Regions from separate parts of the Bradyrhizobium sp. USDA 4473 genome, predicted to be linked through region 2. Evidence: riboswitches for the same ligand, from Rfam matches in the RefSeq annotation. Region 2 holds a riboswitch; each other region holds the start of a gene.
What was found. A riboswitch is a leader RNA that binds a small molecule or an ion and turns the genes downstream of it on or off. The one in region 2 is predicted to bind cobalamin.
Positions count from the first base shown of each region.

Region 1: another riboswitch for cobalamin. It lies ahead of ACVW17_RS32285 (DUF1636 family protein); the one in region 2 lies ahead of ACVW17_RS15555 (ribonucleoside-diphosphate reductase subunit alpha).
Region 3: another riboswitch for cobalamin. It lies ahead of metE (5-methyltetrahydropteroyltriglutamate--homocysteine S-methyltransferase); the one in region 2 lies ahead of ACVW17_RS15555 (ribonucleoside-diphosphate reductase subunit alpha).
Region 4: another riboswitch for cobalamin. It lies ahead of ACVW17_RS03515 (TonB-dependent receptor); the one in region 2 lies ahead of ACVW17_RS15555 (ribonucleoside-diphosphate reductase subunit alpha).

Region 1 covers NZ_JBSSGE010000001.1:6,830,203-6,833,518, reverse strand. Annotated here, with positions in the region: gene ACVW17_RS32295 (cobyric acid synthase) at 1-295, opposite strand, end outside; gene cobO (cob(I)yrinic acid a,c-diamide adenosyltransferase) at 307-960, opposite strand; cobalamin riboswitch at 997-1,207, shown strand; gene ACVW17_RS32285 (DUF1636 family protein) at 1,300-1,674, shown strand; gene cobW (cobalamin biosynthesis protein CobW) at 1,671-2,705, shown strand; gene cobN (cobaltochelatase subunit CobN) at 2,705-3,316, shown strand, end outside.
Region 2 covers NZ_JBSSGE010000001.1:3,305,543-3,308,858, forward strand. Annotated here, with positions in the region: gene ACVW17_RS15550 (class I SAM-dependent methyltransferase) at 189-1,142, shown strand; cobalamin riboswitch at 1,553-1,769, shown strand; gene ACVW17_RS15555 (ribonucleoside-diphosphate reductase subunit alpha) at 1,873-3,316, shown strand, end outside.
Region 3 covers NZ_JBSSGE010000001.1:3,625,570-3,628,885, reverse strand. Annotated here, with positions in the region: gene metE (5-methyltetrahydropteroyltriglutamate--homocysteine S-methyltransferase) at 1-1,273, opposite strand, end outside; cobalamin riboswitch at 1,376-1,574, opposite strand; gene ACVW17_RS16820 (nodulate formation efficiency C protein) at 2,863-3,316, shown strand, end outside.
Region 4 covers NZ_JBSSGE010000001.1:743,901-747,216, reverse strand. Annotated here, with positions in the region: gene ACVW17_RS03525 (amidohydrolase family protein) at 1-400, shown strand, start outside; gene ACVW17_RS03520 (CobW family GTP-binding protein) at 402-1,325, shown strand; cobalamin riboswitch at 1,379-1,574, shown strand; gene ACVW17_RS03515 (TonB-dependent receptor) at 1,682-3,316, shown strand, end outside.

The DNA.
Region 1 (3,316 bases), 3.5 Mb from region 2:
CGGTCGCGATGCGCTTGCCGTGCACGATGATCTGGGCACCGACATCGGTTTCCGGCTTCAGCAGCACCGGGTTCATATCGGTGTGCGGCTCGACGCCAGCGGCGAGCGCCTGCAAGGCCTGCGCGCGTCCGATCTCGCCGCCGTCGATGGTCACGGCCGCGTTGTTCGACATGTTCTGCGGCTTGAACGGCAGCACGCGGAAGCCGCGTCGCGTGGCAGCGCGCGCGAGGCCGGCGACGATGAGCGACTTGCCCACGTCCGAGCCCGCTCCCTGGATCATCAACGCGCGCGCCATGGTGCTGTCCGTCAGAACTCGACGCCCGGCTGCGCCTTGATGCCGGAGCGGAACGGATGCTTCACCAGCGTCATCTCGGTGACGAGATCGGCGATCTCGATCAATTCGTCCTTGGCGTTGCGTCCGGTGAGCACGACATGTGTCATCGGCGGCTTCGACGTCGTGAGGAATTGGACGACATCGGCGATTGCGAGATAGTCGTAGCGCAACGCGATGTTGATCTCGTCGAGCACCACCATACGCAGGCTCGGGTCGGCGATCAGCTGCTTGGCCTTTTCCCAGCCCGCTTGGGCGGCTGCAATGTCTCGGGCGCGATCCTGCGTTTCCCAGGTAAAACCTTCGCCCATCGCGTGGAATTGACAGAGGTCGCCGAAATGCCCGGTGAGCAGGCGGCGTTCGCCGGTATCCCAGGCGCCCTTGATGAATTGCACCACGGCGCAGGGAAAGCCGTGCGCGACGCAGCGCACGATCATGCCGAAGGCCGAGGACGATTTTCCCTTGCCGGCGCCGGTATGAACGATGATCAGGCCCTTTTCGCCGCTCTTGGTCGCCATGATCTTGTCGCGGGCGACCTTCTTTTTCGCCATCTTGGTCGCGTGGCGCGCGTCCAGCGACGCATCGCTGCTGACGATCTCGTCTTCGGCCCCGTTTCCTTCAGACGTCATGGCGTTCCTTCGGCTTGACAAGTTCGAGCCGCGGACGAATGGTGGGCCCGCGTTGGTTCCTGTCCTATGACAGGCGAAGAGGGAATGCGATAGGGCTCAAGTCGGGCCTGAAAAGCAGCCGCCCCCGCGACCGTGACCGGAGAGATGCCCAAAGCCACTGATTCCCCAAGGGGATCGGGAAGGCGGGGATCGAAGGGAGAAATCCTGCTCCGCAAGCCGGGAGACCTGCCAGCGCAGCAGTTGTGAGACCGGCGGACGGGGTGTTCCGCGACGGGGAACGAACCTGTTCGCATCGGTTCGTGTGCCTCATCGCTTCCCGTTGTCAATCCAGGAAGGGCGATGAGCGTTACACTTCATGTCTGTATCACCTGCCGCGCCGGCCAGACGCTGGGCGAAGGTGAGGCCGCGCCCGGTGCGCGCCTGCATGCCGCCCTCGTCGAGGCTGGCGTGCCCGATGACGTCAATCTGGTTCCCGTGGAATGCCTGTCGGCGTGCAGCCAGGGCTGCTCGGTCGCGCTCAGCGCGCCGGGGCGATGGTCCTATGTCTACGGCCGCTTATCCGAAGCCAATGCCAGGGATGTGATCGCCGGCGCGTCCGCCTATGCGGCGGCGCCCGACGGCATCGTGCCGTGGCGCAGCCGTCCCGAAATCTTCCGCAAGCAATCGCTCGCCCGCATTCCACCTCTTCCCGTCGTGCCGGAGGCCGCCGAATGACTACCCTCGCCAAGGTTCCGGTCACCGTCGTGACCGGCTTTCTCGGATCCGGCAAGACGACGCTGATCCAGCACCTGATCCGCAACGCCAACGGCAAGAAGCTCGCGGTGCTGGTCAACGAATTCGGCAGCGAAGGTGTCGATGGCGACATCCTGAAATCCTGCGCCGATGCCAATTGCCCGAGCGAGAACATCGTCGAGCTCGCCAATGGCTGCATCTGCTGCACCGTCGCCGACGATTTCATCCCGGCGATGGAGCAGTTGTTGGCGCGACCCGTGAAGCCCGATCACATCGTGATCGAGACATCGGGCCTCGCTTTGCCGAAGCCGTTGCTCAAGGCGTTCGACTGGCCGGAGATCCGTTCGCGGATCACGGTCGACGGCGTGATCGCGCTGGCCGATGCCGAGGCCGTCGCCGCCGGCCGCTTTGCGCCTGACGTGGCCGCGGTCGACGCGCAACGCGCGGCCGATGAGAATCTCGATCACGAGACGGCACTGTCGGAGGTGTTCGAGGACCAGATCGCCTGTGCCGATGTCGTGCTGCTGACCAAGGCCGATCTCGCCGGGGCGGAGGGGATCAAGGCGGCGAAAGAAGTGATCGCGGCCGAGATGCCGCGCGAGGTGCCGATGCTGCCGATCGTCGACGGTGCCATCGATGCCCGCGTGATCCTGGGCCTTGAGGCGGCGGCGGAGGATGACCTCGCGTCACGGCCCTCGCATCACGACGGCGAGGAGGAGCACGAGCACGACGATTTCAATTCGGTGGTGATCGATCTTCCGGAGGTTACGGATATCGATGCGTTGGTGGCCTCGATCAAGGGGTTGGCGCGCGAGCAGAACGTGCTGCGCGCCAAAGGCTATATCGCGGTCGAAGGCAAGCCGATGCGGTTGCTGGTGCAATCGGTCGGCGAGCGGGTGCGGCATCAGTTCGACATGCCTTGGGGCATGCGCCCGCGGCAGTCGAAGCTGGTCGTGATCGGCGAACACGGCGATATCGATGAATCCGCGATCAGGGCGCGGCTTGGTGTCTGATGCATGTCGTCTTCCGCGAGAGCCGCGGCCTTGAAGAGACCGCAACGCCAAGGGACCTCGGCCAGGATCCGGCCGATCTCGTGGTGTTGTCGTTTTCCGACAGCGATCTCGCTGCGTTCGCGGCCGGTTGGCGTCGCGGCCGCGCCGCGCTGCCGCCGCTGCGGCTCGCCAATCTCGCGGAGCTGCGCCATCCGCTGTCGGTCGACACCTATATCGAGCGGACGCTGTCGCACGCGCGCGGCATCCTGATCCGGCTGATCGGCGGCGAGCCCTATTGGTCATACGGGCTGGCCGCGGTGCACCGTCTGGCAAAGGAACGCGGCATCGCTTTGGTGGTGCTGCCGGCGGACGGACGCGACGATCTGCGGCTTGATGAATTTTCGACCTTGCCGGTCTCGACACTGCGTCGCCTGAAAGTGCTGTGCGACAAGGGCGGCCCCGTTGCCGCACAGGCCGTGATCGCGCAACTGGCGCTGGCGTCCGGGCTCTATGCCGGACCTGTTGTCGGCGAGATCGATCTTCCCGAGATCGGCGTCTACGATTCCGGGCGCGGTGCGGTCGCGGCGCTGCCGGCGTCGGATGGCCGGCCGCTCGTGCTGGTGACCTTCTAT
Region 2 (3,316 bases):
CGGCTGATGGTTTCTTCACGCAACAGCACGGTCGCTCACGCCGCGACGCAGAGAGGGTGGTTTCATGCTCTTGTCCGCTTGCCGCTTCTGCTATCGCATCGGCGGATAGAAGATCGATTTATACACCCTATATAACCAAAGCGTAGGCGAGTGCGAAGGCGCCAGCCGTCGAGTTGCTTGCAGATGAGATGGGAGACATTGCGTTGCGGATAGATTTCTCGCGTATCAATCGGTCTAAAGCTGCATTCCACGATATTTATGCTTCGGATGATCCGAGGGCATATTTCTCGGTCCTCGGCGACCTGGATTATATGATCCCGGACGTAGCTGAGCCGGTTGTGCGCCAAATCCTGGCAGCGAAAGCGTCGGCAACCGGCCTCAAGCCCGTCGTGCTCGATGTTGGTTGTTCGTACGGCATCAATGCAGCGGTGCATCGCTTTCCGCTGACGTTCGGGGGCTTGCGGCACCGCTACGCCCGGCGTGAGATGAGAGCAATCAGTTCTGAGACACTGGTGAGTCTCGATCGCAGTTTTTATGCAGCCTGGCCTGATGTCGGGTTGGCACGCTTTATCGGCCTCGATGTGTCGGCACGGGCGATCAGCTATGCAAAGAGTGTTGGCCTCTTGGAGCAGGGCATTGTCGCTGACCTTGAAAAGGAGGCGCTATCGGCGGACAGCGCGGGCATTCTCCGCTCCGTGGATGTTATCATGTCGACCGGATGCATCGGCTACGTTACCGAGAAGACGTTCAGCGAGATTCTCGATGCGACAGAGAAGCAACCATGGATCATCTCCTTCGTGCTGCGAATGTTCCCATTTGAATCGCTGGCCGCGACATTCGCAAACCGTGGTCTTGTGACAGAACGTCTTGCCGGCGCGACGTTTATCCAGCGTCGCTTTCGCGACGCTGAAGAGTTTGAAAGTTGTTTGGCCAGCTTGGCGGCCCTTGGCGTGGATGCCACCGGCCTCGAATCGGAAGGGCTGTTTCACGCCGACCTGATCTTGTCTCGCCCCGAGGCGGATGCGCGCGCCGCGCCTCTGGAAGACGTTGTCACCGTCGCCAGCGGCAGGGGACGGCCGATCGGCCCCCGTTACGTTCATGTTGAAAGTAAGGAGGGCTTGCAGGTCGCGCTGGAGCCGTGACAGGAGGGACCACTGTGCAGCGCGAGTCTCTTCGTCGCTGGATCAAGACGTCGAGCGCGAGGCGATTCTGGTCGGCGGCGCGCCAGAGCCGATATTGTTCGCCCGCGACTAGATAACGACTTCGTCCAGATGCCATTTGTCGCGGCGAGCGGGAGCGCTGTGATTCAGGTCGGAGAGCGCCTTGCCGAATTCCTTCTCCGCTGAAGCGCGGTCTCACAGATTCCATCAATGCGACGCGCGAGCCAGGAATTTCCTGGACCTTGCGCAAGCTACGGAAACCGGAATGCGGCCCAACGGCGTCTCCAATCACCTGCAGCAGAAGCGACCGCGGCGACAGAGTCGTCCGGGCGGCCAGGTTTTTTGCCTTTTGAATCTGGATCCCCCAGTTGACGAATCCCTGCGAGTCGTGCCTATTTCTAGCCAGTCACGGTCTTCCGTCCACCAGATCTTGTAGGTCGGAAGCTAAGAGGGAACCCGGTGCGCCGAAGACGGCTACTCCGGGGCTGCCCCCGCAACTGTAAGCGGCGAGCGATTGTCATCATGGCCACTAGCGCGACACAGCGCCGGGAAGGCCGACAGCCGTAATGACCCGCGAGCCAGGAGACCTGCCGCGACTGAACGAAAGTCCTCGGGCGGGGTGCCCCGTTGGGTCGCTTGCAGCCGGGGACGTTTGACCGGTTTCCTCGCAAGTCGTCCGCGCGGTTCCCCGCCTAACATCGCGGGGTCGCCGATGTCGCCGTCTTACGATTTCGATCAGCATGGTCATCTCATCGAGCCGCAGCGCGTGCAGCCGCAGCCAGACCCCAGCACGCCTGACTTGTGTCTTGTGCCGCCGCCATCGCCGGCTCCGCTGCCGCAGCCCCTTGCGCCATCGCCAAAGCCGGCCGATCTCAAGCTTGATCGGACGCGCGACGACCTGTTGACGCCGTTCGGCAAGCTGACGCTGAGCGACCGTTATCTGGTCGCCGGCGAAATGATCCAGGATATGTTCGCGCGGGTGTCTTGCGCCTTCGCGGACGATGTCGCGCATGCCCAACGTCTCTATGATGCGATGTCTCGGCTGTGGTTCATGCCAGCCACGCCGGTGCTCTCCAACGGCGGCACCACACGCGGCCTGCCGATCTCCTGCTTCCTTAACTCGGTGTCGGACTCGCTCGAAGGCATCGTGGGCACCTGGAACGAGAACGTATGGCTTGCCTCTAACGGCGGCGGCATCGGCACCTACTGGGGCAATGTTCGCTCGATCGGCGAGCAGGTGAAGGGCGGCGTTACCTCCGGCATCATCCCGTTCATCCACGTCATGGACGGCCTGACGTTGGCGATCAGCCAGGGCTCGTTGCGGCGCGGCTCGGCTGCGGTCTATCTCGATATCCACCATCCCGAGATCGAGGAGTTCCTCGAGATCCGGAAGGCGTCCGGCGACTTCAACCGCAAGAGTCTCAACCTGCATCACGGCATCAACGTCACCGATGAGTTCATGCGTGCCGTGGGCGCCGGCACTGCGTTCGCTCTGCGCAGTCCAAAGACCAGGGACGTTATCCGCGAAATCGATGCCCGCCAGCTGTGGCAACGCATCCTGGAGAACCGGCTGCAGACGGGGGAGCCTTATCTCTTGTTCATCGACACAGTGAACCGCGCGCTTCCCAAGCACCAGCGCGAGCTCGGCCTCAAGGTCTCAACGTCGAACTTGTGCAGCGAAATTACTCTGCCGACCGGCATCGATCATCGCGACGAGGAGCGTACCGCGGTGTGCTGCCTGTCGTCGCTCAACCTCGAGACCTGGGACCAGTGGAATGAGGAGCCTGGCTTCATCGAGGACGTCATGCGCTTCCTCGACAACGTGCTGACCCACTTCATCACGGTGGCGCCGGGCGTCATGAAGCGTGCCCGCTACGCCGCCTTGCGTGAGCGTTCCGTCGGCCTTGGCGTCATGGGCTTCCACTCGTTCCTGCAGGCCAAGAGCATTCCGATGGAAAGCGTCGTGGCCAAGTCGTTCAATCTGAACATGTTCCGGAAAATCCGTCGCGATGCTGATGCGGCATCCGTGACGCTCGCGCGCGAGCGGGGGCCGTGCCCGGATGCCCTGGAACGAGGCGTGATGGCGCGCTTCAGCCATAAGATCGCGATCGCGCCGACCGCCTCGATAAGCATTATCTGCGGCGGCACCAGCGCTT
Region 3 (3,316 bases), 320 kb from region 2:
CGGTCTGATTGATCGCACTCATCCGGGCGGCGACATTGGCGTCACGGATCTTCGGCGAAGTTCCGCGGCGGATGGTGACGCGCTCCGATTCCGCGAGAGCGTCGGCGACATTCAGATCGCCTGCGAGTGCCCGTGCCAACGTCGCAAGCTCGCGAATCTTCTGAACCGAGAACGCAACGCAGCTCTTGACGTCGGAAGCAAGCTCCGTTTCGAGCTCAACATCGACCGGCACGTGAAGCAGCGAACAGGATGGGGCGATCTGTACGCGATCCCTGCCGAGTTTCGCAATGGCGGGATCGAGCCGCTGGCGCAGCGCCGATAAATTCGTCCGCCACACATTGCGGCCGTCGATCACGCCGAGTGAGATAACGAGATCACTTCGCCCGGCAGCAATGATCTGGTCCAATAACTCTGCCGCCCGAACCAGATCGACGTGCAGGCCAGCAACAGGTAGGCGCAAGGCCGTGTGAAGATTTTCGCCAAGGCCACCGAAATAGCTGGCGACCATAATCTTGATGGCCGGCCCCTCCTTGACGAGCCGGTCATAGGCATGCAGCAAAGATTTTCTTGTCCCCTCATCGAGATCAAGGACCATGCAGGGCTCGTCAAACTGGACCCAATTCGCCCCGCGTCGGGCCAATTCCTGCAGAACCTCGATATAGACCGGTACCAGGTCATCCAGTAGTGCCAGTGGCTGGAACGCGGGATCAGCACTCTTGCCTAGCTTCAAGAAGGTGACCGGGCCGATCAGGACAGGGCGGGTTTGAAAGCCAAGGGCCTTGGCTTCCTCATACTCCTCGATAGGCTTGCGAGAGGAGAGCCTGAAAGTCTGCCCCCGATGAAATTCCGGGACCATGTAGTGGTAGTTGGTATCGAACCACTTGGTCATCTCCTGCGCGGGTGCGCCATAGCCGCGAGGTCGGTGACCGCAACTCGCATCCTGGCTGTCGCTTTGAGAACCGCGTGCCATGGCGAAATACGTCTTGAGGGAAGCAGGCTCGACTTTCGAGGCATAGACGTCCGGGATGGCGCCGACCATGACACTGGTGTCGAGCACCTGGTCGTATAGCGAGAAATCGTTCGACGGAATGATGGTGACACCGAGGGATTTCTGGCGCGCCCAGTTCGCCGCGCGCAGGCCGGCTGCGTCCTCGAGCAACTGCTGTTCGTTGATTCTTCCGGCCCAATAGCTTTCGAGCGCGAGTTTGAGCTCGCGTCTTGGACCGATGCGCGGCGTTCCGAGCGTGGCAACCGGAAGTGAGAGAAGAGACATACCGTTAACCCCATGTTGGGGGCAAAGGCCATGGCGGACGCAGGCAGGAGACGTCACGCGAGCGACGGCTGCTTGGCGTACCACCGGGACACCCCGCCCGTGGACGAACATATTGTCGGGGCAGGTCTCCTGGCTCGCGGATCATCGCCACTGTCCGGTCTTCCCGAAGCCGCGCGGGCTTCAGTGACTCTGTTGGACAGCGGCTCGCCGCTTACAGTTGCGGGGGCAGCGCCGGCATCACCGGCTTCCCTCTTAGCTCCGGATCAAGCCGAACCGGAGAACCTCGACGACTTCGATTATCGGAAAGACAACTCCGCAGTCAACCTGTCAAAGTGATGCTGTTGACGATACACGGCCACTCTTGATCGCGACGTTGAAGCCACTCTCCAAGCATGGATATCGGGATGACCATCTCCGAGGCGCGTTCGCGTCGGACCGCGTGTCAGATCGTGCAAGAGACGCATGCGGCCTTCGCGATGAAGGTCACGGTGCCGGGACAGGCCGCTCTTCACGCGATCCAGCTTTCGAAGCGCTCATCTAGCACGCTTCGATGCGCCCCCGGTTCTCCACCAACGACCAAGGATCAGCGTGAACAGGCACAATATGCGCAAAATCGGCAGCATACTGAGCGAGCATGTTGATCTACCACCAATCCTGGTAGGCGCCATGCGGATGCTTTTGGCGATACTGCGCAAAGCAAGCATAGTGACTCACCAACGAAAAGAGTAGCCCGTAATGAAAATGGCTGTTTGGAGTGCCCTCGGCGTTTTTGCTGCTGCCGTCTTTACGGTCGGCCTGTTCGGCTGGATAGCAAAGACATTTATGAACCCGGCCGTCAGGCAGATGCTCTCGAGAATGTTGAGCAGCTCAAGCCGAAGCTAGCCCGACCTGAGACTTCCCTTCTTATCCGGTCGATACGACTGCATGGAAGTGCAACTCCCCAATGTTGACTACGACGACGACCACATAGGCGCCCGCTAACGTGTCCTACGCGAGCGACGAATTTCATATCGCTTCGCCTGCGTGACTTTTGAACTTCCTTAGCGCCGATTCCAAATCGCTCGCCGCTGACGAGCGGCTTCGCCGCACTTTCCATCTCCGCAGCAGCGACAACGACCTCCGACCACATGGTTCGATGGCGGCAATCCTGCACCCAACTGTCGTCAGGCTTCCGGCAGCAAGGTTTCCCAACTGCGTTGCTCGAAGATGCAGTGCGTGACAGGAATCAGCCATTAAAGTCGAAAGTCGCCGCGAACAGGCTTAATGGCAACATAAATGAGGTAAGCAGGTCGGGAAGTCGACACAGGCGGCACAAATCTGGTGCCAATTTCCTGGCACGAAGAATGCAAGTCTTCGCTCGCCCAGGCTTCTCCTCCTGGGCAGGTCCAGCATCGCAAGTTGAAGCTTTGGCTGACCACTGAGGTTAGCGGCGCGTGACATCGAGGGACGCGCCTGCTCGCGCGGGACATCAGCAGGTGCTCGCGTCACGTTGCCGCTAACTTCCAACGATCTCGCAGGCACGTTGAAGATTGTCCTCTTTGGAATTGACGCGTGGACGAGAACCAGATGGGCCGGCAGCAATGAAGGGAATGGCTGGAACGCGCGTACTCTGGTTTTGTTTCGCTCGATCGCTGATTTGCCTGGCCGGGCTGGCAGCGACGAACAACAATGTTCGTGCCAACGACAGCGCTCTCGTCGAAAGGGTCAAGTCAACGTGGCGAGCGCAAGACGGCGAGACCATAGAACAAATCATCTCCAAGGTCTCGAAGGTGGCTCACTTCGTCCCTCGCTCGTGGGGAGTAGCCGAAGGGATTGACCGAACAGAGTATGTGTACTTTTCCTGGACCAAGCACCAAGACAACAAATCAGACGAACAGTACGCAATCACTTGGACGATCGCGACCGACGGAACGATCAGACTTGCGTCGCCATATGCAAAGCCGATTGAATTGGGTTGGCGCGCCTTTGCCCTCTCGTTGATTGCCAGTGAAGTCACTGATGGCGAAAGGGACGCAAATCTTCGCTTTCTGCACGATCCTGTTA
Region 4 (3,316 bases), 2.6 Mb from region 2:
TCCCTATGGCGGCGACGCCTGGCCGCTGCCGGACGATGCCACCTCGCATCCGCGCTCGGCGGGTTGCTTCACCCGCTTCATCCGCGAATGGGTGCGCGAGCGCAAGAAGCTCTCGCTGCTCGAGGGCATCCGCAAATGCGCGCTGATCCCGGCCGAGATCCTGTCGGCGAGCACGCCGGCGATGCGCGCCAAGGGCAGGCTGCAGGCCGGCGCCGACGCCGACGTCGTGGTGTTCGACTACGAGACGCTGAGCGACCGCGCGACCTTCTCCGCGATGAATCGCCCGGCGGAAGGCGTGCGCCATCTCGTGGTCAGCGGCCAGCCGCTGATCAATGATGGCGTGCTCGACGTCGCGGCGCGTCCCGGCCGGCCGGTGCGCCGGCCCGTCACCGGAGGCTGAGGTGGCGGTCCCGATCCTGCTGGTCGCGGGCTTTCTCGGGGCGGGCAAGACCACGGTCGTCAACCATCTGCTGGCGCATGCGCAAGGACGGCGCATCGCCGCCGTGGTGAATGATTTCGGCGCGATCAATATCGATGCCGAGTTGATCGCGGGCGCCAGCGACGGCGTGGTCAGCCTGAGCAATGGCTGCATCTGCTGCACGCTGGAGGGCGACCTGCTGCGCACGCTCGCCAGTTTGCTGCGGCGTGATCCGTGTCCCGAGTTCATCGTGATCGAGACCAGCGGAATCGCCGATCCCGCGGACATCGTGCGCAATCTGATGGATCCCGTGATCTGGAAGGAGGCGCCGCTGGAGACCGTGCTGTGCGTGGTCGACGCCACGCAGCCGGTGGCCGCGCTGGACGATGCGCTGCTGCGCGCGCAGCTGCGGGCCGCCGATATGGTGGCGCTGAGCAAGGTCGATCTGGCCGATGCAGCCGCGTGCGCCGCGATTCGCGATGCCGTGCGCGTGGTGCGTCCGGCGGCGGTGATCGTCGATGCCGTGCATGGCGAGGTGCCGACGGAGCTGCTGTTTCCGGCGGATCTCGATCATCTGCCCGCGCCGCGCGAGACCGCGCCGCGACGGCCGGTGTCCGACCGGTTCGAGACGCTGAGCTGGACGTCGGAGCGGCAGGTATCGCTGCCGCGCCTGCAGCAGGCGATCGGCAAACTGGCGCCGAAGCTGGCGCGCGCGAAGGGCTTGTTCGAGACGGTCGAGCAGCCCGGACGGCTGACGGTGTTTCAGCTCGCCGGCGGTCGCGCGACCTTGGCTGCCGGCGGCGTGCCGGCGCCCGGCGTGCCACGCACGCGGATCGTGTTCATCGCCGAGATGGGCGCGCTCTCGCGTGCGGAGATCGATGAGGTGATGCAGGGATGCGTCGCGTGACATGAAAGCATGCGTGCGACAATCGCATCGAATTGACAGCCATGCCGACTGCACCTATCGTTTTCGCCGACGGTTCCCTTCGGGGATCAAAAGGGAATGCGGTGCGAGGGTAACCCCAATGCCGCAGCTGTCCCCGCAACTGTAAACGGCGAGCCTTTCGTCAAATTTGCCACTGGGCTATCCGCCCGGGAAGGCGTCGACAGGCGATGACCCGTGAGCCAGGAGACCTGCCGTCAGTCGTGGTCACACGCGAGCACATCGGGCGGGGGCGTCCTGGTGGGATCGGAGCACTGCCTTTTCGGCAAGGCCCCAGTCCGTGTTCGCGGTGACGTGCCACGTTACCGCGAGCCGTTTTCATGTCTCCGTCCTCTCCCGTTGCGCGCAAATGGCGCCTCGGTCTCGTCTGCTCCCTGTCATCGTTGCTGCTGCCGGCCGAAGGCTCGGCACAGACAGCTCCAACCACCAGCCTCGATCCGATCGAGGTCTCGCCCTCGGCCTCAGCGAAGCCGAAGCCTGCGGCGCGAGGCCAGAACCCGGCGGCGTCGTCGCGGCCGCGCGCGAGACCCGCAGCATCAGCGGCAGCGGGCGGCCCACCGCGTGCTGCAGCGTCGGGCACATCGGGGACGGCACCACCGACGCTCAACGCCACCACGCCAGGCAGCACCGGCAGCCGCCTCAACCTGACGCCATTGCAGACACCGGCCAGCGTCGAGATCGTCACGGCGCAGACCATTGCCGAACGCGGCCAGCACAATGTGCTCGATGCCGTCACCCAGAACGCGGCCGGGTTCATCGCAACGCCGGCGCCCGGCAATGGCGGCCTGTCGTTCAGCACCCGCGGCTTTGCCGGCAGCAACTCGGTGATGACCTTGTATGACGGCACGCGCTTCTATGTCGGCTCCGGCACCTTGACGTTCCCCTACGATACCTGGTCGACGCAGCGCATCGAGGTGCTGCGCGGTCCGGCCTCGGTGCTGTACGGCGAAGGCGCGATCGGCGGCGTCATCAACGTGATCCCGAAGAAGCCGCTCAACACATCGTATAACGAGGCCGAGGTCTCGCTCGACAGCAACATGACGCGGCGGCTCTCGGTCGACAGCACCGGTCCGATCAATCCCAATGTGTCGTACCGGATCAACGCCACCGGCAACATGTCGGCTGGCTGGGTCGATCGCGACAAGACCTCGAATGCGGTGGTCTCCGCCGCCGTCCGAGTGCAGGCGTCGGACAATCTCGCCTTCACGCTGTCCGAGGACTACGGCGACCGCAGCCCGTCGCGCTATTTCGGCACGCCGCTGATCAACGGTTCGATCCAGGACGCGCTGCGCTTCAAGAATTACAACGCATCAGACAGCGCGATCCGCTACCAGGACAGCTGGACCCAGTTCAGGACCGAATGGGATGTCGCCGACGGCATCAAGCTCAACAACACGCTGTATTATCTGGCCAGCGAGCGGCACTGGCGCGACATCGAGAACTACAGCTGGAATCCGAACACCCGGCTGATCGATCGTTCGAGCTATATCGAGATCTTCCATGACCAGAAGCAGTTCGGTAACCGGATGGATGCGACCTTCAGCGGTCGCGTGTTCGGTCTCGCGAACCAGGTCGTTGCCGGGTTCGACGTCAACCGGATCGACTTCACCCACATCAACAACTCGCCCTACGGCGGCGCGTCGTCGGTCAATCCCTACGTGTTCGATCCCGGGTCGTTCTTCGCGACCACGACGGCGACGACGCCGGGCTTCAATGCGGTCGTCAATCAATATGCGCTGTTCGCCGAGGATCGCCTGTCGCTGACCGACCAATTGTCGCTCGTGACAGGCGTCCGGTACGACCGGCCCGAGGTCGATCGGACCGACTACAAGACGCCGGCGAACAGTTTTGAAACCACGCTGTCGGGAACCAGCTGGCGCACCGGGCTGGTGTACGAGCCGATCAAGAACCTCGCATTCTATGGCCAGTATGCGGTCGGCGTCGATCCGGTCAGC